3 regions of the Nakamurella flavida genome follow, and region 1 is predicted to be linked to each of the others. Evidence: riboswitches for the same ligand, from Rfam matches in the RefSeq annotation. Region 1 holds a riboswitch; each other region holds the start of a gene.

Region 1 (9,443 bases):
GGCCACGGTGGCGCCGTCGGCGTCCACCGTGGCCTGCCCGCCGGTGTAGGTGCGCAGCACCGTCGGGATGCGGACGGTGACGCTCACACCAGGCCGGCCTGCTCGAACGCGGCCAGCGTCGGCTTGATCGTGGCGGTGGGGCCGACGGAGGAGGCGATCGCGTCCAGGGTCTTCAGGCCGTCACCGGTGTTGAAGATGACCGTCTCCTCGTCGGGATCCAGCGCGCCGGTGGCCAGCAGCTTGCGCAGGGTGGCCACGGTGACGCCGCCCGCGGTCTCCGCGAAGATGCCTTCGGTCCGGGCCAGCAGCTTGATCGCGTCGATGACGTCGTCGTCGCTCACGTCCTCCACGGCCCCGCCGGTGCGGCGGACCACGTCCAGCACGTACGGGCCGTCGGCCGGGTTGCCGATGGCCAGCGACTTGGCGATGGTGTCCGGCCGGACCGGGCGCACCACGTCCTCGCCGGCCTTGAACGCGGCCGCCACGGGGGAGCAGCCGGTGGCCTGGGCGCCGAAGACCTTGTACGGGCTGGCGTCCACCAGGCCCAGCTCGACCAGCTCGGTGAACCCCTTGTCGATCTTGACCAGCTGCGCGCCGGACGCGATGGGGATGACGACCTGCTTCGGCAGGCGCCAGCCCAGCTGCTCGGCCACCTCGTAGCCCAGGGTCTTGGAGCCCTCGGCGTAGTACGGCCGGACGTTGACGTTGACGAACGCCCAGTCCTCCTGCTCGGCCGCGATCTGGCCGGCCAGCCGGTTGATGTCGTCGTAGTTGCCGTCGACGGCGACCAGGGTGCCGCCGTACGCGGCGGTGGTCAGGATCTTCTGCTGTTCGAGGTTGCTGGGCACCAGGACGACCGAGCGGATGCCGGCCCGGGCGGCCGCGGCGGCCACTGCGTTGGCCAGGTTTCCGGTGGACGGGCAGGCCAGCACCGAGAAGCCGAGTTCACGGGCGGCGGCCAGCGCCACGGCGACGACACGGTCCTTGAAGGAGTGCGTGGGGTTACCGCTGTCGTCCTTGACCCACAGGGTCTTCATGCCCAGCTCGCGGGCCAGGTTGTCCGCCCGGATCAGCTTGGTGTTGCCCGGGTTGATGTTCGGGGTGGAGGCGATGCCCGGGGGGACCGGCAGCAGGGGGGCCCACCGCCAGATGTTGTCCGGGCCGGCCTCGATCGCCGCGCGCAGCTCCTCGCCACTGCTGGCGAACTGGTAGGCGACCTCGAGGGGGCCGAAGCACTCGGTGCAGGCGTAGAACGGGCCGAGATCGACGCGGTGGCCGCACTCCCGACAGGAGAGCGCCACGGCGGGGCCGAGGTCGATCGTGGGGGCGCCGTCGGTCGCGGGGGACGTGGACAGCGTGGCAGAGGTGGTCATGGTGATGCCCTTCTGGCTCATCTTCCCCGCGACGGTCGTCGCGGGACGGATGTGGCACCTGCTGCCGCCGACCGGATCGCTGGGCGATCGATGGTCGGGAGCCGTGGTTGCCGGGGCTTCATCGGGCCGTGTCCCTCTGCCCCTCTGGATGAGGTCGTATGCACTTGTGGGTGTGGCCGGGAGTGCTGGTGACGCGGACCGCGGGTCCGTGCCCGGTCGCCCGGAGCGGTGCGGTCGGTTGATCGTAACCGACGATCGGCGACCCGCCGGGCGGTCGGGGAGACCGGCCGCCCGGCGGGGGCGGCGCCGTCAGCTGATGGTGACCGAGGAGATGGTGGCGTCGGCGGCGGGCAGCCCGTCCGGCCCGCCCCCGTTGGCCCCGGCCTGCGCGATGGCGTCGAGGGCCGCTTCACCGCCGGTGATCTGCCCGAAGACGGTGTAGTTCGGCGGGAGCGTCGAATCGCCGTAGACCAGGAAGAACTGCGAACCGTTGGTGTCCGGCCCGGCGTTGGCCATGGCGACGGTGCCGGCCGGGTAGGTCATGTCCGGCGAGGTCTCGTCAGCGAACGAGTACCCGGGCCCGCCCCGGCCGGTCCCGGTCGGGTCGCCGCACTGCAGGACCTTGAGCGAGGCGGAGCTGGTCAGCCGGTGACACGTGGTGCCGTCGAAGTATCCGGCCTTGGCCAGGAAGGTGAAACTTCCCACCGTGCACGGGGTCTCGGCGCGATCCAGGGAGATGGTCAGGGCGCCGCCGGGCAGGGTGAGCTCGGCGGTGACGGGCGGGGTGGTCGGCTGCTGGGCCTCCGGGACACCCACGTCCTTGGCCGCGTCACCGGTCGGCACGTAGTCGCAGGACGCCGTTCCCGCTCCGGTGGCGGAGCCGGACGCGCCCGCGGTCGTCCCCGCGGAAGGGGCGGCCGAGGAGGCGGGGGAGGTGGAGGAGGGGGCGGCGGCCGGGGTGGACGAGCAGGCGGCCAGCACCACGAGGGCCGCTCCGGCGAGGGCGGTGGCCCGTCCGCCGATCCGTCGGGTCGCGCGGGGACGGCGGCTGGGCAGGGCTGTGGTCACGGTGGTCTCGTCCTTTCCTCGTCCCTGCGGCGGTGCACGACGGCACCACCACGGAGACGGAGCTGGGTCGCTCGACCACCCAGGGTAGGCGAGACGGGTCTGCTGTCCGGTTCCCTCCTGGCTCCCGGGCGTCCCTGGTCCGGCTCTCCCGGGGCGTGGCCGACCGTCCGACCGACCGCACCTTCGGAACCGGCACCATCCGAGTGCGCGGTCCAGTGGCACCATGGGCGCGTGCCCGCTCCCGCCGCCCTGCCCGGTCCGCTGGTCCTGGTGTCCGGCGACGAGACGCTGCTGGTGGATCGGGCCGTGCTGCGGGTGCTGGCCGCCGTCCGTCGGGCCGATCCGGAGGTCGAACGGCGGGAGGCCCCGGCCGCCGGGCTCAGCCCGGCCGGTTTCGACGACCTGGTCGCTCCCAGCCTGTTCGCCGAGCCGCGCGTGGTCATCGTGCGGGACGCCCAGGACTGCCTGAAGGAGACCGCGGCCGCCGTCCAGCAGTACGTCGGCGATCCGGTCGACGGCGTGACCCTGGTCGTGCACCACTCCGGCGGTGCCCGGAACAAGCCGCTCGCCGATGCCCTGCGAAAGGCGAAGGCGACCATCCTGACCTGCATGAAGGTGACGCGCCCGGCGGAGCGACTGGATTTCGTCCGTGCGGAGATCCGTGCGGCCGGCGGCACCACCACCCCCGACGCGGTCGCCGCCCTGGTCGACGCGGTCGGCTCGGATCTCCGTGAGCTGGCCTCGGCGGCCGGGCAGCTGGTCGCGGACACCGGTGGCCTGGTCGACGCCGGCGCGGTGCGCCGCTACCACCGGGGTCGGGCCGAGGTGAGCGGGTTCACCGTGGCCGATGCCGTCGTGGCCGGCGACCTGCCCGCCGCCCTGGAGGCGTGGCGCTGGGCGGGCGCCGTCGGTGTCGCCCCGGTGCTCGTCGCCGATGCCCTGGCCGGCGGGGTCCGCACGGTGGCCAAGGTGAGTGGGGCTCGGCCTGGCAGCGGGATGTCGCTGGCCGCCGAGCTCGGCATGCCGCCCTGGAAGATCGACCGGGCCCGCCCGGCGGCGCGGCAGTGGACGACGGCGGGTCTCGTGCACGGGTTGATGCTGGTGGCCGAGCTGAACGCGGCGGTCAAGGGGTCGGCCGCGGACGCCGACTACGCCATCGAGAAGGCGCTGCGCGATCTGGTCGAGGCCCGGTCCCGGGACTGACCGGTCAGCGGCGGGGCACCCGTCGGCTCGCCCCCGCGATTCGCTGCTCGCCAGCCCGGTGGGCCCGCGTGATCATGCCGGCTCTGCCCTCGTGCGGACGCGACGAACCCTCGTCCGGACACGACGAAACGGCGACGCTCACGAGGAGTGCCGCCGTGGTCGGAGACGAACGACCCGGCGCGACCGCCGGGCGGGGGATCAGAGCGCGTTGACCTGAGCGGCCAGAGCGGACTTGCGGTTCGCGGCCTGGTTGGCGTGGATGACGCCCTTGGACACGGCCTTGTCCAGGCTGCGGGAGGCCGAGGCCAGCTCGGTGGCGGCGACGGTCTTGTCACCGGACTCGACGGCCGCGCGGACGCGACGGACCGCGGTCTTCAGGCCGGACTTGACGGACTTGTTGCGCAGGCGCGCCGCCTCGTTGGTACGGATGCGCTTGATCTGGGACTTGATGTTGGCCACGCGGAATATGCCTTCGTTTCGTCTCGGGAACTCTGTACCTCGCCCTGATCCCGAGCCGGCTGGCCGAGGACACGATCGAGGGGCGCCACGTCCGGCGCACGATGGGTCAGCATAGCGCAGCCCGGTCGGCCCACCCAAGTCGCCGGCGGCTCGCCCCGGCTCAGCAGGCCAGGGTGTCGGCCGACGGCCGTCCGCCCGAGGCGAGTGCGTCGAGGATCCACCGGCGGACCGACGGGTCGGCCAGCATCGACTCGTGGGGGGTCGTGGACGTCGGGCACTCGTCCTGCAGCAGGGCCCAGCTCACCCGGTCGACCGGACCGTCCGGGGTCTGTCGTTCCACCGGGGTGACGACCTGGTCCGCCCGGCTGGACACCGCCGCGTAGCGGACGTCACCGTCCAGTTCGCCGCCGGCGTCCAGCGCCTGCAGCAGGGTGGAGCCGGCCCGCTGGTCGACGCAGGAGGCGCACACCGCCGCCGGCACCCGGTCCAGCAGGGCCGCGGTGGTGCCGTGGTACGTCCCGGCGACCAGTACGAGAACCCTGACCCGGTCGGCGATCCCGTCCTCGCGCAGGGCGGTCCGGGCGACCAGCGCACCTTGCGAGTACCCGACGAGATCGACCTGCGCGGCTCCGGTCGCACCCAGCACCGCGCGGACGAAATCGGCCTGCTCGGCGGCGGTCTCGCGCACGGCCACGGTGCCGCCGAACCGGAAGGAGTGGGCGTACGGACAGAGCCCGGCGCGCTGCAGCTCCGGGATCAGGGCCGCGAAGTTCGACTCGACCGTGGACACCGTGCCCTGCAGCAGGACCACCGGCGGAGCGGCGGATCGGCAGTCGGGGTCGTTGAGGCCGGCCAGCCCGAGATCACCGCCGAGGTCGGCGGACGACGTCGGGGCCGAGGTGGCCGAGGTGGCCGACAGGGCCGAGGTGGACGGGAACGGGGTGGTGGGCAACGGGGTCGACGCGGCGGTCCTGCGGCGGGTGGACGGCGTCGTCGAGGCGGGCGGACGCGCGGCGCCGGTGGTCGACGCCGTGGTCCGGGCCGTGATGGTCGACGTGGCCGGTGTCGGTGTCGGTGTCGATGTCGCGCCGGGAGCCCCGGTGGAGTCGGCCGTCGAGGCGTCGGGGGTGGTGGAGCAGCCGCCGACGAGCAGCAGCCCGAGGGCGAGCGCCGCGGCCCGGACGGGCGAACGGCGTCCCGGTACGGCGTTCCGGCTCATGCCCGCAGGTTACGGCGGCCCGGCCGCGCCCGGCCGAGCTCCCGGCCGGGTCGTCACCCGGCCGGCCCCGGGCCGGGGGGACGATGTCCGCATGTCCCGTCCGGTCGAGAAGTCCACCGTCGCCCTGATCGCCCTGTTCACCGGATCGGGGGTGCTGCACTTCGTCCGGCCCGGCCCGTTCGTGAGCATCGTGCCGCGCTCGTTGCCGCACAAGGAGCAGCTGGTGGCGGTCAGCGGGGTCGCCGAGCTGGTCTGCGCCGGTCTGTTGGCCGCCCCCCGGACGCGGGTGGTCGGTGGGCTGGCCTCCGCGGGTCTGCTGGCCGGGGTGTTCCCCGCCAACGTGTCCATGGCGCTGCGGTCGGGCCGGCGGCCCGCGGCCGTGCGGGCGATCGCCTGGGTGAGGCTGCCGCTCCAGGTGCCGCTGATCCTCGTGGCGCTGCGAGCCGGCCGGGGTGGTGGATCGGCGGGCTGAGCCGGCGTCGACAGCGGAACGTGGCCGCACCGGACAGCTGGGGAGGGGTCACGGTGCGGCCCACACCGACACGTGCCGGGTGCTCTCGGCGGTCAGGGCGGACCGGTCCCACCCCGCCCAGCGGGACCGGAGGTGCAGGCCGGCGATGCGGGCCATCAGATCCATCTCGGCGGGCCAGGCGTAGCGGAACGGGATCCGACGGAACCGTCCCTGTCCGTCGGCCGACACGCTGACATGGGTGGAGGTGAACTGCTGGGTCACCACGTCGTACTGGTCGAAACCGAGGGAGCCGCCGCCGCGGGGGTCGGGAGCAACGGTGAACGGGACGGTGTCCTGGCCGGGTGGGAGCCGCCGCAGGTCCGGCAGGCCGACCTCGACGACGAACAGGCCGCCGGGTCGCAGGTGCGCCGCGGCGTTGACGAACACCGCGACCTGACCGTCCTGGGTGGTGACGTTGCTGATCGTGTTGCACACCAGGTACACGAGGGAGAACGCACCCGGCACCCGGGTCGACGTCATGTCGCCGAGGACGACCCGGACCGCATCGCCGCCCGGTTTGCCGGACACCCGCAACGCCATCGCCCTGCTCAGTTCGATCCCGCTGACCGGGAGACCGCGGGCGGCCAGCGGGGCGGCGATCCGGCCGGTCCCGACGGCGAACTCGAGGAGCGGTCCGCCGTCGGCGAGCTCCGCCAGCACCCGGACCGCCGGGTCCACCACCGCCGGGGCGTTGTCCCCACCCGGGTCGTCGTATTCCGCAGCCACGCTCTCGGGGAACCAGCCGTCCCCCGGGTCGTCCCGCCCGTCCAGCGGTGTCCCGATGTCCACAATCGGCGACGCTAGGCGGACGGGGGCGCCTCCTCCATTGCTTTTCCGCCCCGCCGCGCGGGCACCCGACCGGCCGCCCGCACCCGACCGGCCGCCCGCACCCGGCCGAGCAGATCGGCCGGATCCAGCTCGGCCGCCGCCCGTCGGGTGACCAGCGACAGATAGGCACCCACCAGCAGCTCGGTCAGGTCGTCGACCACCGGCGTCGGCGGCCGCGGGTCCCGACCGGTGGCCCCCAGGACCACCCCCACCCACCCCTTGGGCCCGACGTACGGCGGGCGGAAGTAGTGCTCGGGGTCGGCCTGCAGGTACTCCTGCTGGACCGGTGGCTCGGCCTTCACCCAGATCTCGACGCGGCCGCTGCCGTGGTGGTCGTCCATCACCCAGCAGAAGATGCGGTCACGGTGGACGAAGGCCGGTGCGCCGTGCGACAGCTTCTCCGCCGTGCCGGGCAGGGCCAGGCACATGCTCCGGACATCGACGGCCATCGCGGGCCCTCCGATCAGGCGGGGACGATGCGCCCGATGCGCGTCGCGCTGTCCCAGGTGTAGACCTCGCGGCCGGCGAGGAACACCCGTTCCGCACGCTGCATCGCGTCGAGCGGGTCGCCCGACCAGATCGTCAGGTCCGCGCGCTTGCCGACGGTCAGCGAGCCGACCTCGTCCTGCACCCCCATGGCCCGGGCCGGATGCAGGGTGATCGACCGCAGGGCGGTGACCGGATCGAGCCCCTCCTTGACGGCCAGGATCACCTGGTGCACCAGGAACTGGATGGGCACCACGGGGTGGTCGGTGATGATCGAGATCTCGACGCCGGCCGCGGCCAGCAGGCCCGGGTTGGCCAGCGAGCGGTTGCGGAGCTCCACCTTCGAGCGGGACGTCATCAGCGGGCCGATGAGCACCGGGATGTTCCGTTCCACCAACAGATCGGCCAGCAGGTGGGCCTCGGTGCCGTGGTCGATGATCAGCCGGTAGCCGAACTCGTCGGCCACCCGGATGGCGGTGGCGATGTCGTCGGCGCGGTGGGAGTGCTGGCGCCACGGGATCTCCCGCTTGAGCACCGACCCCAGCGCCTCCATCTTCAGGTCGCGGGGCACGACGGTCTGCGGGCCGGCCTCGGTGCGCTTGTCCAGGTAGTTCTGGGCGTCGACGAACGCCCCGCGCAGCACCGCGGCGGTGCCCAGCCGGGTGGCCGGTCGCTGCTTCTTGTCGCCGTACACCCGCTTGGGGTTCTCGCCGAGCGCCGCCTTCAGCCCGGACGGGGAGCGCAGCACCATCTCGTCGACGACGCGGCCGTGCACCGAGATGGCGACGGTCAGCCCGCCGATGACGTTGCCCGATCCGGGGTTCACGTTGACCGTGGTGATGCCGGCGGAGAGGGCGTCCCCGAAGCCGAGGTCGGTCGGGTTGATCGCGTCCAGGGCCCGGACGTCGGCGGTGTTCGGATCGGTGAGCTCGTTGGTGTCGTTGCCCGCCCAGCCCTCACCCTCCTCGTGGGTGCCGAGATGGGTGTGCGCGTCGATGAATCCCGGCAGGATCCACTTCCCCGCGGCGTCGATCACCCGGGCCTCCACGGGCGGATCGCCCGCGTCGACGGCGGTGATGCGTCCGTCGGTGACCAGGACGGTGCCGTCGAAGGGGTCGCCGTCGATCGGGATCACGTGTGCGCCGGCGAAGGCGAGCAGTTCAGCCATGGGGTCACTGTGCCACCGGTGCCGGAGCGGGCCGGCCCCGCGTGCGCGTCGGTTAGCGTCGATCAGGTGTTCGTCCTCCTTCCCCCGTCCGAGACCAAGGCCGTCGGTGGTCGGGCGGGCATGCCGACCATCGTCGGTTTCCCCGCGCTCGACCCCGCCCGCCGTCTCCTGCTCGATGCTCTCGCCACGCTCTCCGCCGACCTGCCCGCGGCCCGATCCGCGCTCGGGGTGACCGCGGCCAAGGACGCGGAGATCACCGCGAACGCCGCGCTGGCCACCGCGCCGACCCTGCCCGCCCTGCACCGGTACACCGGGGTGCTCTACGACGCCCTGGACATCACCTCGTTGGGCAAGGCGTCCTGGCAACGCGCCCAGGACCGCATCCTCATCGGCTCGGCGCTCTTCGGCCTGGTGCGCGCGGCCGACCGCATCCCGGCCTACCGGTTGTCCGCCGGTTCCCACCTGCCGGGTCTGCCCCGGCTGGCCGCGTTCTGGCGCCCGCAGCTGGCGCCCGTCCTGGCCGGGTTGTCCGAGCCGGTGCTCGACCTGCGGTCGGGTGCCTACGCCGCGTTCGCCCCGGTGCCCGGGGCGATCACCGTGCGGGTGCCCACCGAGAACGCCGCGGGTGCCCGGTCGGTGGTCAGTCACTTCAGCAAGGCGACCAAGGGCCTGCTGGCCCGGGCCCTGGTCGACTCCCGCGCCGGGATCGCCGACACCGCCGGGGTCGTCCGGGTGGCCAGGCGGGCCGGGCTGCGGGTCGAGAAGACGGGCCCACTGACCCTCGACGTCATCACCTGACCCGGCGGCGGCGACCGGGGCGGCGGCGGGACGGGCTCCCCGCCCCGCCGTGGGACGATGGGGTGTCCCTGTCCCTCCGCCGGAAAAGACCTCGTGACTTCGTCGAACCCCGCAGCGCGTGCCCACCGCACGTTCACCCCGCCGGAGCTGATCCGGAACTTCTGCATCATCGCGCACATCGACCACGGCAAATCGACGCTGGCCGACCGCATGCTGCAGCTCACCGGGGTGGTCGACGGCCGGGCCATGCGGGCGCAGTACCTGGACCGGATGGACATCGAGCGCGAGCGCGGCATCACCATCAAGTCGCAGAACGTCCGGCTTCCGTGG
Region 2 (9,443 bases), 480 kb from region 1:
TGTCCCACCCCTGGGACCACCGGCGTCCGGACCCACCGACGGTCCCGACGGCGCGGGTCCGGCCGACCCCGCCGAGCGCGCGGGGCGGCACGAGGCCGCCGACCCGGTCCCGCCGACCGCGCTGGCCTGGTCGGCGCCCATGGAGGCGCCGCCGCTGGCCTCCCCGTCGCAGGGTCCGGTCGGCATCGACCCGCCCGACGGAGCCCCGACCGAACTCGTCGCCCCCGTCGATGCCCCGGTGGAGATCGTCCCGGTCGGGGTGGCGCGGCCCGAACCGGCCCTGCAGGCCACCGGCCTCGGGGTGGCCGCCGACGGGCAGTGGATCTTCCAGGGGGTCGAGCTGCTGGTGCGGCGGGCCACCGTGGCCGCCGTCGTCGGCCCCCAGGGTTCCGGCCGGTCCAGCCTGCTGCTCGCGGTGACCGGCCGGCTGGCCGTCACCGCCGGGACCGCTGCGGTGGCCGGCGTGCTGGCCATTACCGATGCACCCGCCGTCCGGCAGCTGACGGCGGTGGCCCGGCTCGGCGACGTGGTCGCCCTCGAGGCGTCGCTCACCGTCGCCGAGTCGGTGGACGAGCGATGCCTGATCGACGGGGTCCGGACCTCCGCCGGCCGGGTCCGGTACGCCGAGGCCGCGCGGGTGCTCGGTCTGGCCGTGCCGGAGTACCTGCTCGTCCGTGATCTCACCCAGGAGGAGGCCACCCTGCTCGCGGTGGCCGTGGCCTGCGTCCGACCCAGCGATCTGATCGTCCTCGACGATCTGGACCGCGGTCTCGACGCTCCTGCCCAGCACCGGGTGGCCAAGGCGCTGAGTCGGCTGTCGCTCGTCGGCCCGGCCGTGCTGGTCTCCACCGTCGACGGCTGGCCGGTGAAGAACGTCGTCGCCACGATGATCACCCTGCCGCCCCGCGACCGGACCGCCCTGATCCGCCCGGTCGAGGCCGTGGTCGTCGTCCCGGTGGCCGCCCCCGCGAGCATCCCGCCCGTCGTGGACCCGTCCTCCGCCGCCGCTGCCGGTGCCGCCCCGGAGTCGGTGGCCCCGCCGCCCCCGGCCTCCCCGGACGGCCCGATCGTGGCCGACCCGGCGTTCGCGCCCCCCGAGCCGCCCGTCGAGCCGCCGACCGAGCTGCTCGCCCGACCCGAGCTGCCCGCCGGGCCGCCCACCGCGCCGGTCGCCTTCCCCGTGGCCGCGTCCGCCGGGACCGACCCGGCCACCCGCACCCCGAACACCGGCACCCCGAACACCGGTACCGAGAGCAAGGACGCCCGATGATCTCCGCCTTCCGGCTCGGCAGCTTCGAGCTGCGACGGTTCAAGGGCCCGTTGCCGATCCTGGCCCTGGTGTTCGTCCTGCTGGTGCCGCTGCTCTACGGCGCGCTGTACCTGTGGTCGACGTGGGATCCGTACGGCCGGCTGGACAAGGTGCCGGTCGCGGTGGTCAACCAGGACCAGGCCGTCTCGGTCGACGGGCGCACCGTCGACGCCGGTGACCAGTTCGTCGCCGAGCTGCAGAACAACCCGATCTTCGACTGGAACTTCGTCGAGCAGTCCGAGGCCGAGACGGGCCTGGCCCAGGGTCGGTACTACCTGGTCATCACCGTCCCGTCGGACTTCTCCGGGAACCTGGCCAGCGGCCCGGGCATCGACCCGCAGCGTGCGGTGCTCCAGCTGCGCCGCGACGACGCCAACGGCTACGTCATCGGCACGCTGACCGACTCGGTGAAGGACCGGCTCACCGCGGCCATCGACAAGGCCGCCATCGGGGCCTACTTCGACGCGGTGTTCACCAACCTGCAGAACATCCGCAGCGACGTCACGGCCGCCGGGGACGCCGCCGGTCAGCTCGCGTCCGGAGCCGGCACCGCCGTCACCGGCGGGTCCGACCTGGCGGGCGGGCTGGTCTCCGCGCAGGACGGCGCCACCCAGCTGCTGAACGGACTCACCGACGCGCAGAACGGCGCCACCCAGCTCGCCACCGGAGCCACCACGGCGCAGCAGGGATCGGCCCAATTGAGTTCCGGGGTCGCCGACGCGCAGGCCGGTGCCCAGCAGCTGTCCTCCGGTCTGGGCACGCTGTCGACCGGGTCGGGCCGGCTGGTGTCCGGCGCCGACCAGGTCGCCACCGGCACGGCTCAGTTGGCCGGGACGGCCGTCCCCGTGCTGGACGCGATCGGTGCCGCCATCCCCCGGATCACCGCCGCGAACACGGCCTTCGCCGACCTGATCGACGCCGACTCCGGGCAGGCCACCGGCCGGTTGGCCGAGCTGGCCACGCTGGCCCAGCAGCTGCCGGCCGGGCCCACCAAGACCGCGCTCATCGAGGCGCTCAACGCCGCCACCACCGACGTGGCCACCGCCGCCACCGCGGTCGACTCGGCCGTGGCCGCCCTGAACGCGGACGGCGGCGTGGTGGCCGGCGACGTGTCGGCCGCCGCGTCCCAGATCGACCAGCTGGCCACCGGGGCCGCCGCGGTCGCCGACGGGGCAGCGGACGTCGACGCCGGGGTGTCCTCGGCGGCGTCCGGCGCGACCGATCTGGCCAGTGGACTGTCCACCGCCTCCTCGGGAGCGCAGAGTCTGGACTCCGGGCTGCTCGGCCTGGTCGACGGGGCGAACCAGCTCGGCCAGGGCCTGGTCACCCTGCAGACCGGGGCGCAGTCGCTGTCCGACGGCATCGGTACCGCGCAGACCGGGGCCGGTTCGCTCACCGACGGCATCTCCCAGCTGCAGGCCGGTGCCACCCAGCTCGCCGACCAGCTGAACCAGGGCGCGGCCCGCATCCCGGCGCTGACGGAGGACCAGTCGAACTCCGCCGCCCAGGTGCTCTCCGAGCCGGTGGACGTGCAGACCACGGTGGACAACGCCGCGGTGTACTACGGGCGCGGGCTGGCCCCGTTCTTCTTCGCCATCGCGATGTGGGTGTTCGGCATCACCGCCTTCCTGGTGCTGCGGCCCATCTCCGGGCGCGCCCTGGTCGGCCGCGCCTCGGCGCTGCGGTTGGCGATGGCCGGCTGGCTGCCGATCCTGGCGGTGGGCGGCGCGGGTGCCCTGATCCTGCTGGGCGTGTGCTGGGCGGCGCTCGGGCTGGACCCGGTCAACGTCGGGCCGACGTTCCTGGTGATCCTGCTGGCCGCGGCCTGCTTCACCGCCATCGCCCACCTGCTGCGGACGGCGCTGGGGGTGGTCGGGTCGGCGCTGACGCTGGTGCTGCTCATGGTGCAGCTGACGAGCGCGGCCGGCATCTACCCGGCCGAGACGCTGCCCGCTCCGCTCCGGGCGATCCATCCGTTCCTGCCGATGACGTATCTGGTGGACGCGCTCCGGGTGGCGTTCACCGGCGGGTTGGCCGAGCACCTCTGGCGGGATGTCGCGGTGCTCGCCGCGTTCGCCGTGCTGGCGCTGGCCATCACGGTGGCGGTGGTGGCGCGACGCAAGCGGTTCGCCCTCCGCGACCTGCATCCCGCACTGGGCTAGCTCGGCGCAGACTCGTCCGCCCGCCCCGTGCTGATCGGGGCGGGCGGCTCCGGAGACCGACGTCACAGGGAACCTGGTCGACGGCGCGGCTCGACGGGTAGATGATTGCGCCCGGCAACTAGATGTCTGCCGCAAGCAACTATCGACGAGGGCTGATGAGCGAACACCTGCTGGACCGGACGGTCGACCCGACCGCCCTGCCGGAGGCCACCGGCAGCTGCGGCTGCTCCATCCGTCCGGCCCCCGCCGGTTCCGGGGCCATGGACGAGGACACCCTGCACTCGGAGATCGCCGGCGCGATCCTGTCCGTCGTCCGTCAGTACGCCGGCATCAAGGCCCGGCTGGTGGACACCCCCGAGGGGGAGATGCACCTGTCGATCCTGCTGGGCAAGGTCACCGCGCACGGACCGCTGCGGGCCGGTGACCTCGCCGACCGGATCAACGCCGATCCCTCCACCGTCTCCCGCCAGGTCGCCGCCCTGGTCAAGGCCGGGCTGCTCGAACGCCGGGCCGATCCCGACGACGGGCGGGCCTCGCTGCTCGTCGTCACCGACGCCGGCCGGGCCCGGCTGGCCGAGCACGAGGTCCGGCGGGGCTGGGCCACCGCTCCCGTGCTGGCCGGCTGGAGCCTGCACGACCGCTCCGAGCTCCTCCGGCTGATGAGTCGGTACGCCCTCGACCTGCACGACCACCGTGACGAGATCGTCGCGATGCTGACCGGCGCCGCCCGCGCCGCCGCCCCCACCCGCTCCACCGGCACGGAAGAAGACCGCTGATGTCCACCACGACGCCCGAGAAGGGCACCACCGCCACCGCGGTGGAGTCGCCCACCGGCTTCACCCACAAGCAGATCATGACGATCCTGGCCGGTCTGCTCGCCGGCATGTTCCTGGCCGCGCTCGACCAGACCATCGTCAGCACCTCGATCCGCACCATCGCGGACGACCTCAACGGTCTGTCGGTGCAGGCGTGGGTGACCACCGCCTACCTGATCACCTCCACGGTCAGCACCCCGCTCTACGGGAAGCTGTCCGACATCTACGGGCGTCGGCCACTGTTCGTCACCGCGATCGTGCTGTTCGTCGTCGGGTCGTTCGCCTGCGCGTTCGCCACCTCGATGCCGCAGCTGGCCGCGTTCCGCGCCTTCCAGGGTCTGGGCGCCGGTGGTCTGTTCTCCCTCGCGCTGGCGATCATCGCCGACATCGTGCCGCCCCGGGAGAGGGCCAAGTACCAGGGCTACTTCCTGGCCGTCTTCGGCACCTCCTCGGTGATCGGCCCGCTGGTCGGCGGGCTGTTCGCCGGCGCCGACACCATCCTGTGGATCACCGGCTGGCGCTGGGTGTTCCTGGTCAACGTGCCGATCGGGGCCATCGCGCTGTTGATCGTGTGGAAGAACCTGCACCTGCCGCACATGAAGCAGAGTCATCGCATCGACTGGTGGGGCGCCGCCGCGCTGATCGTCGGCATCGTGCCGATCCTGACCGTCGCCGAGCAGGGCCGGACCTGGGGCTGGGCCTCCGCGGCCTCGATCTCGATGATGGTGCTGGGTGTGCTGGGCATCGCCGCGTTCGTGGCCATCGAGTTCCGCATGAAGGACGAGGCGCTCATCCCGATGCGCCTGTTCCGCAGCCGGGTGTTCAGCACCGGCCTGGGCGCCGGCGTGCTCGTCGGTGTGGGCATGTTCGGTGCGCTGAGCTGCCTGCCGCTGTACCTGCAGCTGGTCAAGGGCGCCTCGCCCACCGCGTCCGGTCTGCTGCTGCTGCCGATGATGATCGGCATCATGAGCGGCTCGATCGCCTCCGGGCAGATCACCTCCCGCACCGGCAAGTACAAGATGTTCCCGGTCATCGGGACGGCTCTGCTGGCCGCGGCGTTCTTCCTGCTGCTGACCGTGAAGATCGGCACCCCCTACTGGCAGCTGGACATCTACTTCCTGATGGTCGGTGTGGGCCTCGGCCTGAACATGCAGACGCTGACCATCGCGGTGCAGAACGCCGTCCCGGCTCGCGACATCGGTGTGGCCACCTCCTCGGTGACCTTCTTCCGGCAGATGGGCGGCACCCTGGGTGTCGCGGTGTTCCTGTCGCTGCTGTTCAACTCCGTGCCGTCCAACATCGCCGCGTCCACCGCCACGCTGGCCCAGGCCCCGGCCTACCAGCAGGCCGTGGCCTCCGCGGTCGCCGACCCGACCAGCCCGAGCCACCAGCTGGCGATCAACCTCGTGGCCGCCGGCCGGGGGGACACCGGGGCGCAGGCCGCCATCCAGGACGCGCTGAACAACGACTCCTCGTTCCTGGGTCGGGTGGATCCGCTGCTGGCCGAGCCGTTCAAGCAGGCCTTCGTGGACTCGACCCATCTGGTCTACCTGGTCGGCGGCATCGTCATGGTGCTGGCGTTCCTGCTCGTCCTGACGCTCAAGGAGATCCCGCTGCGCACCATGTCGGCGATCGACGAGCGGCGTGCCGAGGAGGCCTCGCTCGCCGCCGAGACGTTGCCGCCGTCCGGTCTGGCCACCACGACGGAGACGAGTACGACCGGCGCCACGGCCGACGCTCCGGCCGCCGGATCGACGGCCCGGGAGGTGCACGCGGGTACCTCGGGAGGGGGCGCGCACGCCGCCACCGGTGATCCGGGACAGCTGCGGGTCGCCGATCTCGCCGCCCGCCCGACGGCCGCACCGTCGACGGACGGGACTGCGCCGGACGGGACGCCCGGACGGCACGCCCGCACCTGACGCAGCTGGTCGACCCCGGTCGATTCCGACCGACGACGAAGCCCGGATCCGCAGCGGATCCGGGCTTCGTCGTGTCTGCCTGTGCCGCAGGCGTGGGTCATGCGGGCGGGCTCACTGCCAGGGGGCGATGACCGGGGTCGCGCGGTCGTCGATCGCGGGGACGGGGCGTCCGTCACGCACGACGTACTGCAGGCGCGGACCGTGCAGGGCGATCCGGCGGACGGCCGCGATCAGCCGCTCGACGTGCTCGCTGGTGGTGCCCAGGCCGATGGACGCGCGGACCGCCTGCCCGTCGGCGCCGGAGTCGGCGCACCCGGCCGCCCCGAGCAGTCGGCGCACCAGCGGGTGGGCGCAGAAGGCGCCGTCCCGCACGCCGATGCCGTACTCGGCGGACAGGGCGGCGGCGACCAGGGCGGCGGGCCGGTCAGTGACGGTGAACGTCGCCACCCCGATGCCCGGGACCTCGTCCGCCTCCGATCCCGGGCCGTCCGGGCGGCCCGACCCGCCGGAGCCGAAGAGGGTGTGCACGGTGACGCCGGGGATCGCGGACAGGCCGTCGCGCAGGCGGTCGGTGAGCAGGTGTTCGGCGGTGGCCAGGGCCTCGTGGTCGGCTCCGGCCAGCAGGTGGCAGGCGGTGGCCAGGGCGACCGCGCCCAGCACGTTCGGGGTGCCGGCCTCGTGCCGTTCGGGGACCGGCTTGAAGGTGACCGCGTCGTCGGTGACGGTGGCGGTGGCCCCGCCGCCCAGCAGGTACGGATCAGCCTGGTCGAGCCAGTCGGCCGGGCCGACGAGCGCCCCGGTGCCGTAGGGCGCGTACAGCTTGTGCCCGGACAGCGCGACGTAGTCCACGCCCAGTTCGGTGATGGAGAACGGGCGGTGCGGCGCGAGCTGGGCGGCGTCGAGGGCCACCCGGGCCCCCCGGGAGCGGGCCACCGCGGCCAGCTCACCGACGGGCCACAGCTCACCGGTGACGTTGGAGGCGCCGGTGATGACGAGCAGGGCGGGGCCGGCGGGCCGCCGGCGCAGGGCGTCGTCGACCAGGGCGACCGCCTCGGCGGGGGAGGCCGGGGCCGGGAGGCGGATCACGTGGTGATGCACCCAGGGCAGCAGGGCGGCGTGGTGCTCGGTCTCGAACACGACCACGGTCGTCCGCGCGGGCAGGCAGTGGGCCAGCAGGTTCAGCGAGTCGGTGGTGTTCCGGGTGAAGATCACCGCGTCGGTGGGTCGGCCGCCGACGAAGTCCCGGACGGGCCGCCGGGCGCCCTCGTACAGCTCGGTGCAGACCCGGGAGTGCCAGCCGGCGCCCCGGTGGACGCTGGCGTACTGCTCGACGACGGCGGCCACCGTGCGCTCCACCGCGGCCAGCGCGGGAGCCGACGCGGCCGCGTCCAGGTTGGCGTACTCGATGTGCCCGCCGCCGGCCAGCGGCACCGTGCGTCCGGCGCCGGACAGCTCGAGACCGGGGGCGTGCGGGTGGCGGACGACGCGGGGGGCCGGCCGGGCCGGCGTCGTCCAGCGCAGGGCGGGGACGGCGTCCAGGGCGGCGGCCAGATCGGGGCGATCCAGGAGCAGAGTCATCGGAGATGTCCCTCATGCCGGGGACCAGGGTGTTCGCCGGGTCCGCGCTTGCCCGAACGCGCAGCGCGCCGGGCCAGGTCGTCATCCGGGGCACCCCGCCGCGGGGGAGGGTTGCCGGTCAGCAAGCCGGAGCTACGCGCTGACACTCATGACCTATCGCCGGGAACGCTAGCAAACCCCCGGCGGTTCGTCACCCCCGATCCGATGGGAGAGGGGTGGGTGGACCCGTCGATCGTCGTGCCCGCGCCGGGGTGCGGGTATCGTTTTGGAAGTCACCGACGGCCTGCCGTATGCTTTCCAAGCTCCCAACGGCCAGCCGTTGGAGGCGGGTTTTACCGGCCCAGCCCCCATCGTCTAGCGGCCTAGGACGCTGCCCTTTCAAGGCGGTAGCACGGGTTCGAATCCCGTTGGGGGTACGGCAAGTCGGACCGGATTCATCCGGTACGGTTGTCCAGCACGACGAGGTTCACCAGGCCCCGTAGCGCAGTTGGTTAGCGCGCCGCCCTGTCACGGCGGAGGTCGCGGGTTCAAGTCCCGTCGGGGTCGCAGTACCTGGGCCGGATCCGAGTTCTCTCGGGTCCGGCCCGCTTCATGGCCAGGTAGCTCAGTCGGTACGAGCGTCCGCCTGAAAAGTGGAAGGTCGCCGGTTCGATCCCGGCCCTGGCCACCGCACGTCAGCCCCCGTCTCGCCCCGGCGAGCGGGGGCTGACTGCTGTTCCGGTCCGATCGGTCCCCACCTGTGCCGCTCGGAGTCGTCCGCCTACCGTGGGGTCATGAGCAACGCCACCCCGGCCGGAGCAGCCGACACGCAGGACACCTGGGACGTCATCGTCATCGGCGGTGGTCCGCCCGGGGAGATCGCCGCCCAGTACGCGATCCAGGGCAGTGACCGCACGGCGGTCATCGTCGAGCAGGAACTGGTCGGCGGGGAGTGTTCGTACTGGGCGTGCATGCCCAGCAAGGCCCTGTTGCGCCCGGTCGAGGTGCTGGCCACGGCCCGGCACCTGCCCGGGGTGCAGAGCCTGGTCGGCGACCACTCCCTGGACGCCGGGGCCACCCTGGCCCGTCGGGATTCCTTCGCGGAGCACGACGACACCTCCCAGGTGAAGTGGGCCAACGGCATCGGCATCGACGTCGTGCGCGGGCGCGGCCGGCTGGCCGGGGTCCGCACGGTCGCGGTGACGGCGTCCGACGGCTCCGTCCGCACGCTGACGGCTCGTCTCGCCGTGGTGCTGGCCACCGGAACCACGGCCACCGTGCCCGACCTGCCGGGTCTGCGCGACGCCCTGCCGTGGACCTCGCGGGACGCGACGAACGTCCACCAGGTGCCGCGGCGGATGGCCGTCATCGGCGGCGGGGTGGTGGCCTGCGAGGCGACGACGTGGTTGCGCGCCCTGGGCGTGGACGAGCTGACCGTCATCGGCAGCGCCCCGACGCTGCTGGGGAAGAACGAGCCGTTCGCCGGCGAGCTGGTGCTCGAGGCGTTCCGGAAGTCCGGCGTGACCGTGCATCTGGGCGCCCGGGTGGACGCGGTCTCCCGCCGCGATCCGCAGGACACCGGCGAGGGGAACATCCACGGCGGGGAGATCGAGGTCTCCTTCGGCGGGCGGAGCATCGTCGTGGACGAGCTCCTCGTCGCGGCCGGGCGGACCCCGGGAAG
Region 3 (9,443 bases), 300 kb from region 1:
GACGGTGACGAAGTCCGCCCGCACCTGCGCCACCCCGTCGACCGTGGCCCGGCGGGTGGCCACGTAGGCCAGCACCGATCGGGCGCCGCGCACGGGGGCGGCCCAGCTCACCGTGCTCTGCCCGCCGGCGACCGCGGTCGCCGCCAACCGGGTGGGCGCCCACGCGCGGGAGGTGCCGAAGGCCCAGTACTGCAGCGAGACCGGCGCCCGGCGAACCGTGGCGTCGTCGGTGGGGACCACGGGGCGGGTCGCTCCGTCGGCCGTGTCGGCGCCGGCGGCCGGTACGGCGGGCGCGGCCTGGGCCCCGGTCGGGGACAGGGTCGTCACGCACGCGGCGATCGACACGGCGAGGCACAGAGAGGTCAGACGACGCATGGTGAAGGTCCCCCACAGGGCAGGTGATTACGCTGAGCCCCCCTCAGCTACACGAAGAGTAACCCCCTAACGCGCACTTGTGGTCACGATCGGCCAACGTTTCGGCAAACGTGTCGTCAGGACGGGTCGGTGGAGCCGATGCACTCCCCCGGGCGGGGTGCAGTTCGCCCGACTGCTTGGCTGTCGGTGAGTGCGGTCGTCACTCCGACGACGCGGCGATACGGGCCGGGGCGACCGGCTGCCGCAGGATGGTGCGCAGCCGGGACGGGTCCGTACGGCGGGGGTCGGACAGGTAGATCTCGTGGTGCGGCCCGGTGGGCACCCGGCCGTGAGCGGGCAGATGCTCCTCGTGCAGCCGACGCAGGACCGGGCCCTCGTCGTCGTAGGGCCCGATGTGCAACGTCTGCACGCTGAGCCCCTCGTCCAGGTCGGCCAGCCGGACCCGGTGCGCGGCTGCGAGATCCCTTTCGGCGCAACGCTTCCGGCCGGCGGCGAACACCTCCGGGGTGATCCAGTCGGGCTGGACGACGAGCATCGTCCAGTCCCAGGCGTCCTTGTCCCGGGTCCGGAAGGCCGCGGGATCCTCCGCCGACCACAGCCCCTCCAACGGGCCGACGGTGTGCACCCGGCCGAGTTCCGCCTTCGCCACCGCCCGGCAGGCGTAGGACAGCGTGTACAGCGCCTCGACCACCTCCCGGTAGACCGGCGCGGTGTTCGGATCCCCGTGCCCGTCGGCCATCAGGAACCGGAGGCGGGGCACGTCGACCTCGACGAAACATCCCGCGCGGGGCGCGTAGAGATCGCGCCGTTCCTTCTTGATGTCGAAGGACCTGGTGTGGCGAGGGCCGATGTCGCCGGTGCTGCCGCCGGAATCCGTCACGATGCGCCCCCGTCCGCCGTTGCCCCTGGCCAGACCGTAGAAGGCCCCGGCGGCCCCGGCCACCCGGAAGGAGCGCGGGGAGACAACCCAACGGGGCGACGGCCCGACGAACCGTGGTCGGTCGCCTCCGGCGGAGGGTGATCGGTGCCCCCGGTGGGATTCGAACCCACACTGTGACCCTTTTAAGGGGCCTGCCTCTGCCGATTGGGCTACGGGGGCCGGTGGACCGGCCGGGCCACAGCGTGCCAGACCGGCGACCACGGATGCGGGTCAGCGGGCGAGGGACAGGGCCAGCCCGTCGAGGATGTCGTGCTCGGACACGGTGATCGCCTCGATGGCGGGGAGCCGCCGCCGGACCTCGTCGACCAGCACGGACAGGATCAGGGATCCGCCGCCGATGACGTCGACCCGGCCGGGATGCATGTAGGGCAACATCGCGCGGTGCGCGCGGGTGGCCCGCAGCAGGGTGTCGGCGACCCGGCCGACGGAGTCGGCGGAGATGTCGGCGAGGTGGATCGCGAGGGGGTCGTACCGCTGCAGCCGGAGCGCCGCGGCCGCGACCGTGGTCGCCGTCCCGGAGACGGGGATGAGCCGCCGGACGCCGGACAGCGGCAGCCGGTCCAGGCCGCCGGAGATCAGGCCGGTCGCCCAGTCCCGGGCGGTGGCCCGCTGTTCGGGGGTCGGCGGATCGGCGCGGAGCAACCGTTCGGTGATCCGTACGCAGCCCAGATCGAGGCTGACCGCCCCGGCGATCTCGACCCGCCCGCCCCGCATGTCGCCGACCACCATCTCGGTGGAGCCACCGCCGATGTCCACGACCAGGAACGGCCCGGTCGACGGATCGAGATCGCCGACGGCGCCGGCGAAGGAGAGCGCGGCCTCATCCTCGCCGGTGATCACCTCCGGCTCCTGGCCCAGGGTGTCCACCACCATGGCCACGAAGTCGGCGCGGTTGGCCGCGTCTCTGGTCGCCGAGGTCGCCGCCATCCGGATGTCCACGGCGCCCGAGGCCCGCAGGATCGCGGTGTAGTCGGCCAGGGCGACCCAGGTGCGGTCCAGGGCCTGGGTGGAGATCCGCCCGGTGGCGTCGACCCCCTCGCCCAGCCGGACGACCCGCATCTCCCGGTGCACGTCGACCAGGTGGGCGGGCACGCCGCGGGCCGGATCGGCCGGGGTGACGTCGGCGACGAGCAGCCGGATGGAGTTCGTCCCGCAGTCGATCGCGGCGACGCGCATCGGGTCGGTCGGCGTCCGCGCGGACGCGGGCTCGGCGGGGTCGGTCACGGCGGGTTCAGGCCAGCCGGGCGCAGGACTTCGCGCCACGGAAGTACTCGTCGAGCCGGTCCACGGCCTCGTCCCCGAGCGGGTTGACCCCACGCCCGACGCCCAGGGAGTGCGCGACGAGCACGTGCAGGCATTTGACCCGGTCGGGCATCCCGCCCGCGGAGACCCGGGTACCGAGGTCACCGAGCTCGAGCCGATCGGCCAGGTAGGCCTCGTGGGCGGCGCGGTAGGCCCGGGCGAGGTCCTCGTCGTGCTCGAGCCGCTCGGTCATCTCCCGCATGAGCCCCTCGGACTCCATCCGGCTGACCGCGGCGGCGAGGACCGAGCAGCACAGGTAGTACGTGGTGGGGAACGGAGTCCCGTCCTCCAGCCGGGGGGCGGTGCGGACCACCGCGGGTACCCCGTGGTCGCAGCGGTAGGCGACCCCGACCACGCCGCGCGGGGGCCGGCCGAGCTCGCGGATCAGCAGATCGCGGTCGGCGGCGTCGAGCGCGGTCATGGTGTCCCGGTGGCGTTCGGTGCGGCGGCGGGTTCGGTGACCGTCTCCCACAGCCCGGAGTACCAGGACTGCGGCGGCGGGGCGGCGGTGACGGGTGCGTCGATCACGACCGGGGCGCCGGGGGCGTGCACGGTGAAGACGGTGTCGCCGGGACTGACGTACTGCAGCCGGCGGCGGGCCTCGGTGCGGATGTGGTCGGGGTCCTGCAGCGCGGCGACCTGGGCCTCCAGGTCCGCCTTCTGCGCCTGCAGCTCGACCTGCTCGGCGGCCGCGGCGGCCTGCACGGACCGTTGCTCCAGGTATCCCCGCAACGGGAAGGCCACCGTCAGCGCGACGGCGCAGAGCACGATGCCCAGGATGGCCAGCTGGCGGGTGAGCCGGGACTTCGGCAGGACCGTCCGCGGCCCGACGGGGGACGACCCGGTCCGCCCGAACCTGCGGCCGGCCACGGGCGGGGCGGTCGCGGCCCGGTTGGCACCGGGCCGCGACCCCGACCGTTCACGCCGCACCGGGTCGATCCGACGCCCGCCGCCCCGGGGCCGGGACGGCCGGGCGGAGGGGCGGGCGGTCCGGCGCTGCGCGCTGGTCATCGAGCGTCAGGCTCCCGGGGTGTAACGGGGGAACGCCAGCTCGCCGAGGTAACGGGCGGCGTCGCCCAGGTTCTCCTCGATGCGCAGCAGCTGGTTGTACTTCGCCACGCGCTCGGAGCGGGCGGGGGCGCCGGTCTTGATCTGCCCGCAGCCGGTCGCCACGGCCAGATCGGCGATGGTGGTGTCCTCGGTCTCGCCGGAACGGTGGCTCATCATGCAGCGGTAGCCCGAGCTCTGCGCCAGGGTGACGGCGTCCAGCGTCTCCGACAGGGTGCCGATCTGGTTGACCTTCACCAGCAGCGCGTTGGCGGCGCCGCGGGCGATGCCCTCCTCGAGCCGCTCGGGGTTGGTGACGAACAGGTCGTCGCCGACGATCTGGATCTTGTCGCCGAGCTGGCCGGTCATCGAGATCCAGCCCTCCCAGTCGTCCTCGGACAGCGGGTCCTCGATGGAGACGATCGGGTAGCTGGCGACGAGCTCGGAGTAGAACGCGATCATCTCGTCGGAGGTCTTCTTGCCGCCCTCGAAGGAGTAGACGCCCTCGGAGTGGAACTCGGTGGCGGCCACGTCCATGGCCAGCACGATGTCGGTGCCGAAGCCGAAACCGGCCTTCTCGATGGCCTCGGAGATGAGGTCGAGCGCGGCGCGGCTGGAGGCCAGCGCCGGGGCGAAGCCGCCCTCGTCACCCAGACCGGTGGAGAAGCCGGCCTTCTTCAGCACGGACTTGAGCGAGTGGTAGGTCTCCGCACCCCAGCGCAGGGCCTCGCGGAAGGTGGGGGCGCCGATCGGCGCGATCATGAACTCCTGCACGTCGACGCCACTGTCGGCGTGCGCACCACCGTTGACGATGTTCATCATCGGCACCGGGAGGATGTGGGCGTTGGGGCCGCCCAGGTAGCGGAACAGCTCGAGCTCGGCGGACTCGCTGGCGGCGCGGGCCACGGCGAGCGAGACGCCGAGGATGGCGTTGGCCCCGATCCGGCTCTTGTCCGGGGTGCCGTCCAGGTCGATGAGCTTCTGGTCGATGACCCGCTGCTCGATGGCGTCGTAGCCGATCAGCTCGGGGCCGATCTCCTCCAGGACGGCCTCGACGGCCTTCTGCACACCCTTGCCGAGGTAACGGGCCGGGTCGCCGTCACGGAGCTCCACGGCCTCGTGCTCGCCGGTGGAGGCGCCGGACGGGACGGCGGCGCGTCCCAGCGAGCCGTCGTCCAGGGCGACCTCGACCTCCACGGTCGGGTTGCCCCGGGAGTCGAGGATCTCGCGTGCGCCGATGAGTTCGATGGCCGCCACGGGCACATCCCTTCGCTTGCCGGAGGTGTTCGTCTGAGCAGTGCAGGTGCTGAGTTCGGGTGCTGGTGCGGTGACTCCGGACCGGCCGGCCACCCGGGTCACGATCGGACCGGCGGGAGCCTGGCCGGGTACGGGGCCGAGGACAGCCTAGAGCCCTCGGTCCCGCGCTCGTGGCCGGACTCGCCCGCCCCCGACCCGGTGGCCGGCAGGCCACCGTGGGCGCAGTGGGCGGCCCCGACCGGCGTCAGGCGAACGCGGAGCGGACCACCGCGGCGACCTGGTCGGCCTCGATGAGGAACCCGTCGTGCCCGTGGTCGGAGGTGATGGTGAGCAGCGGACGCGCGGTGGGCGCGGTGGCGACGACCGCCCCCTCGGCCGGTCGGTACAGCCGGTCGGAGTCCACGACGGCGACGGTGATCGCGGCCGTGATCATCCCCAGTGCGGCGCGCACCCCGCCGCGCCCCCGCCCCAGGTCGTGGCTGTTCATCGCCTCGGTCAGCACCAGGTAGGAGTGCGGATCGAAGCGGGTACCGAGCTTGCGGCCGTGGTGCTGGAGGTAGGACTCGACGGCGTACCGACCCCCGGTGGCCGGGTCCTCCCCGGGCTGCGGGACGCGGCCGAACCGGGTGTTCAGCTCGTCGGCACTCCGGTAGGTGGCATGGGCGATCTGCCGGGCCACGGCCATCCCGGTCAGCGGGGCGGGGCCGCCGTGGTAGTCCCCGCCCAGGAAGGCCGGGTCGGCCCGGATGGCTGCGAGTTGCGGTGCCGCCCAGGCGATCTGGTCCGCCGAGGCGGCCGCGGTGGTGGCCACGGCGATGACCCGGTCGATCCGGTCGGCGTGCAGGACGCCCCATTCCAGCGCCCGCATGCCGCCCATCGAACCGCCGAGGACGGCGGCGAACCGGGTGATGCCGAGACGGTCGGCCAGCATCGCCTCGGCGGCGACCTGGTCGCGGACGGTCAGCCGGGGGAAGCGGGAACCCCACGCCCGGCCGTCGGGGGCCGGGGACGACGGCCCGGTGCTGCCCCGGCAGCCGCCCAGCACGTTCGCGGCCAGCACGAAGTGCCGGGCCGGGTCCAGTGGCGCGCCGGGCCCGATCAGCCCGTCCCACCAGCCGGGGGTCGGCTGGTCGGGGCCGGTCGGGCCGACCACGTGGGCGTCGCCGGTCAGGGCGTGCAGGACCAGGACGGCGTTGCCGCCGTCGGGGTCGAGCGTCCCCCAGCTCTCGTACGCCATCCGGACCTCGGGGAGCACCGCCCCGGACTCGGTGGTCAGCGGCCCGAGGTCGGCGGACCGACGGCCGGGGCCGGCGCCGTGCGGCACCGACTCCCGGGCCGTCGTCATGGTGACCACCGTGCCGGTGCGCTGGGGCGCGGCCGGCTCAGGACGACTTCGCCGCGGCGAACCCGGCCTCGAGGTCGGCCAGGATGTCGTCGATGTGCTCGATGCCCACGGACAGCCGGATCAGCCCGGGGGTGACGCCGGTGGTGATCTGCTCGGCCGGCGACAGCTGGCCGTGCGTGGTCGACGCCGGGTGGATGACCAACGAGCGCACGTCACCGATGTTGGCGAGGTTGGTGAACAGCTCCAGGGCGTCGGTGAAGGTGGCTCCGGCCTCGACCCCGCCGGCGATCTCGAAGGAGACGATGGGGCCGCCTCCGTGGGGGGCGTACCGCTGCTGCCGTTCGTGCCAGGCGCTGGACTCCAGGCTCGGGTAGGAGACCGAGACGACCTCCGGCCTCTGGGCCAGGAACTCCGCCACCCGGGTGGCGTTGGCGATGTGCCGCTCCATCCGCAGCGACAGCGTCTCGATGCCCTGCGAGATGAGCCAGGCGTTGAACGGGGAGATGGCCGGGCCGAGATCCCGCAGGCCCTGCAGGCGGGCCTTGAAGATGTACGCGACATTGGACTTGAAAAGCCCGTCCGGGCCGAGATCCCGACCCCAGGTCAGGTTGTTGTAGCTCGGGTCGGGGGTGTTGAAGCCCGGGAAACGTTCCGGATCGGCCAGCCAGTCGAAGTTGCCGGAATCGACGATGGCGCCGCCGACGGCCGTGCCGTGACCACCCAGGTACTTGGTCGCCGAATGCACGACGATGTCCACGCCGTGCTCGATCGGCCGGATGAGATACGGCGTGGGCACGGTGTTGTCGACGATCAGCGGCACCCCGGCCGCGTGGGCGACGTCGGCGACCCCGCGGAAGTCGAGCACGTCCAGCAACGGGTTGGACATGGACTCGGCGTAGAAGGCCTTGGTGTTGGGCTGCACCGCCGCCCGCCAGGAATCCAGGTCGTCCGGGTCCTCGACGAATCCGACGGTGATGCCCATCTTCGGCAGCGTGTAGTGGAACAGGTTGTAGGTGCCGCCGTAGAGCCGCGGCGAGGAGACGATGTGGTCGCCGGCCTCGGCCAGGGTGAGGATCGCCAGGGTCTCCGCGGACTGCCCGGAGGCGGTCAGCAGTGCGCCGACCCCGCCCTCCAGGGAGGCGATCCGGTCCTCCACCACGGCCTGCGTGGGGTTCATGATCCGGGTGTAGATGTTGCCCAGTTCCTCCAGCGCGAACAGCTTCCGGCCATGCTCGGAGGAGTCGAAGGCGTACGAGGTGGTCTGGTAGATCGGCAGCGCCCGCGCCTTCGTGGTGGGGTCGGGGCTCTGGCCGGCGTGGATCTGGCGGGTCTCGAAGGACCAGTTCGGGGACATCGTTGCTCCTGCAGGTCGCGTCGACCCGGGCAGGATCCCGGCACTGCGGATCCCACGGCGGAACCGACAGGGTCCGCCCGAGGCGGACCCGCGCTTGCCGGCCGCCGGGGCGGCGGTCGGCCCGGTCATCACCCGGGGCACCCCACCGCGTGTGGAGGGTTGCCGCCCAGCGAGCCGGGGCTTGGCGCTGGGACTCATGACCTGACCGGGATGGTAGCGCCGCCGTCCAGCGCGTGGAGGCCGCCCGACGGCGGCCGGTGTCGAGCTCGTCCTGATGTCGGGACCGGACAGAATGCGATGGCGGGGTCACGCCCGTGATGGCACGGTGTCAGAACCCAGCCCGACCAGCTCACCGGGGGACGCCGTGCGCGAGCTCGTCTACTACGTCGCCACCAGCGTGGACGGGTACATCGCCGACCCGACCGGTGCCTTCGATGCCTTCCCCGTGGAGGGTGACCACATGGCGGTCGTCCTGGACGAATACGCCGACGCCCTGCCCGGACACGTGCTCCGGGCCCTCGGGATCGACCCCCCGGGAACCCGGTTCGACACCGTGGTCATGGGATGGAACACCCTCGCCCCCGCCCTGGCGGCGGGCATCGACAGTCCCTACCCCCACCTCCGGCAGATCGTGGCGAGCCGGCAGGACCGGGATGTGGCGCCGGCCGTCACGCTCACCCACGATCCGGTGGCGACCGTGCGCGCGCTCAAGAAGGAGACCGGCCGATCCATCTGGCTGTGCGGCGGCGGTGAGCTCGCCGCGTCACTGCTCCCCGAGATCGACCGCCTGGTCATCAAGCGCAACCCCCTCGTGTTCGGCGCCGGCATCCCGCTCTTCGGCCGGGCGCCCTACGCCCCCCGCCCCTTCACCCCCGTGTCCGCGCGTGCCTTCCGGTCCGACGTCGTGATCGAGGAATACGTGGCGGCACGCGCGGGCGGGAACGCGGGAGGCGATCCCCGCCAGTCGTCCCCCTCCCCCGCACCTACGCTCACCGCATGCGCATCGCGGTGATCGGCGGCAGTGGCCACATCGGCACGTACCTGGTGCCCCGGCTGGTCCGGGCCGGTCACGAGGTGCTCGCCCTGTCCCGGGGGACGAGCCACCCGTACTCCCCCGACGACGCCTGGTCCTCGGTCACCCGGGTCACGGTCGACCGGACCGCCGAGGACGCGGCCGGCACGTTCGGCGCCCGGGTGGCCGCCCTGGACGCCGACGTGGTCGTCGATCTCATCTGCTTCACCCCCGAGTCCGCCGTCGCCCTGGTCGACGCCCTTCGCGGGCACACGGGACATCTGCTGCACTGCGGGTCGATCTGGCGGTACGGGGTGAGCCACAAGCTGCCGATGCACGAGGACGACACCTCGCCCCCGTTCGGCGAGTACGGCGTGCAGAAGGCGGCCATCGCCGAGCTGCTCGCCGCGGAGACGCGGGGCGGCGGGCTGGTCACCACCGTCGTGCAGCCCGGGCACATCAGCGGCCCCGGCTGGATGCCCATCGGGCCGCTGGGCAACCTCGATCCTGGCGTGTGGCAGGCACTGTGCGCCGGGGAGGAGATCGCCGTCCCCGGCGCCGGGTCCGAACTCCTGCACCACGTGCACGCCGACGACGTGGCCCAGGTGTTCGCCCTGGCCGTCGAGCACCGGGACGCCGCCGCCGGGCAGGCGTTCAACGCGGTGGCGCCGTCGGCGTTGACCGTCCGCGGTTTCCTGGAGATCGCCGCGGGCTGGTTCGACCAGCCCCTGCGCACCCGGTCGGTGAGCTGGGACGAGTTCCGCGCCGGCACAACCGCCGAGTTCGCCGACGCCAGCTGGGAGCACCTGCA

Evidence for each region. Region 1 has a riboswitch for S-adenosylmethionine ahead of thrC (threonine synthase). Riboswitches for the same ligand answer to the same signal wherever they lie in the genome.
Region 2: it holds a riboswitch for S-adenosylmethionine, as region 1 does, so the genes downstream of both, J2S58_RS16490 (aminotransferase class V-fold PLP-dependent enzyme) here and thrC (threonine synthase) in region 1, are expected to answer to the same signal.
Region 3: it holds a riboswitch for S-adenosylmethionine, as region 1 does, so the genes downstream of both, J2S58_RS17235 (bifunctional o-acetylhomoserine/o-acetylserine sulfhydrylase) here and thrC (threonine synthase) in region 1, are expected to answer to the same signal.

What each region holds. Positions count from the first base shown of each region.
Region 1 is NZ_JAUSQV010000001.1:4,187,540-4,196,982, forward strand. Features, by position in the region: gene J2S58_RS18510 (MoaD/ThiS family protein) at 1-87, opposite strand, end outside; gene thrC (threonine synthase) at 84-1,373, opposite strand; SAM riboswitch class I at 1,388-1,528, opposite strand; gene J2S58_RS18520 (peptidylprolyl isomerase) at 1,683-2,441, opposite strand; gene holA (DNA polymerase III subunit delta) at 2,673-3,644, shown strand; gene rpsT (30S ribosomal protein S20) at 3,843-4,103, opposite strand; gene J2S58_RS18535 (alpha/beta hydrolase) at 4,264-5,322, opposite strand; gene J2S58_RS18540 (DoxX family protein) at 5,414-5,794, shown strand; gene J2S58_RS18545 (methyltransferase domain-containing protein) at 5,843-6,616, opposite strand; gene J2S58_RS18550 (MmcQ/YjbR family DNA-binding protein) at 6,634-7,110, opposite strand; gene J2S58_RS18555 (amidohydrolase) at 7,125-8,315, opposite strand; gene J2S58_RS18560 (YaaA family protein) at 8,382-9,113, shown strand; gene lepA (translation elongation factor 4) at 9,171-9,443, shown strand, end outside.
Region 2 is NZ_JAUSQV010000001.1:3,712,186-3,721,628, forward strand. Features, by position in the region: gene J2S58_RS16470 (ATP-binding cassette domain-containing protein) at 1-1,270, shown strand, start outside; gene J2S58_RS16475 (YhgE/Pip domain-containing protein) at 1,267-3,471, shown strand; gene J2S58_RS16480 (MarR family winged helix-turn-helix transcriptional regulator) at 3,627-4,247, shown strand; gene J2S58_RS16485 (MDR family MFS transporter) at 4,247-6,205, shown strand; gene J2S58_RS16490 (aminotransferase class V-fold PLP-dependent enzyme) at 6,317-7,783, opposite strand; SAM riboswitch class IV at 7,823-7,937, opposite strand; tRNA gene J2S58_RS16495 (tRNA-Glu) at 8,127-8,199, shown strand; tRNA gene J2S58_RS16500 (tRNA-Asp) at 8,256-8,329, shown strand; tRNA gene J2S58_RS16505 (tRNA-Phe) at 8,377-8,450, shown strand; gene J2S58_RS16510 (dihydrolipoyl dehydrogenase family protein) at 8,557-9,443, shown strand, end outside.
Region 3 is NZ_JAUSQV010000001.1:3,891,024-3,900,466, reverse strand. Features, by position in the region: gene J2S58_RS17275 (fibronectin type III domain-containing protein) at 1-327, opposite strand, end outside; gene J2S58_RS17270 (GyrI-like domain-containing protein) at 575-1,255, opposite strand; tRNA gene J2S58_RS17265 (tRNA-Leu) at 1,401-1,474, opposite strand; gene J2S58_RS17260 (Ppx/GppA phosphatase family protein) at 1,526-2,491, opposite strand; gene J2S58_RS17255 (DUF501 domain-containing protein) at 2,547-3,038, opposite strand; gene J2S58_RS17250 (FtsB family cell division protein) at 3,035-3,487, opposite strand; gene eno (phosphopyruvate hydratase) at 3,635-4,921, opposite strand; gene metX (homoserine O-acetyltransferase MetX) at 5,166-6,266, opposite strand; gene J2S58_RS17235 (bifunctional o-acetylhomoserine/o-acetylserine sulfhydrylase) at 6,304-7,620, opposite strand; SAM riboswitch class IV at 7,706-7,822, opposite strand; gene J2S58_RS17230 (dihydrofolate reductase family protein) at 7,985-8,632, shown strand; gene J2S58_RS17225 (NAD-dependent epimerase/dehydratase family protein) at 8,617-9,443, shown strand, end outside.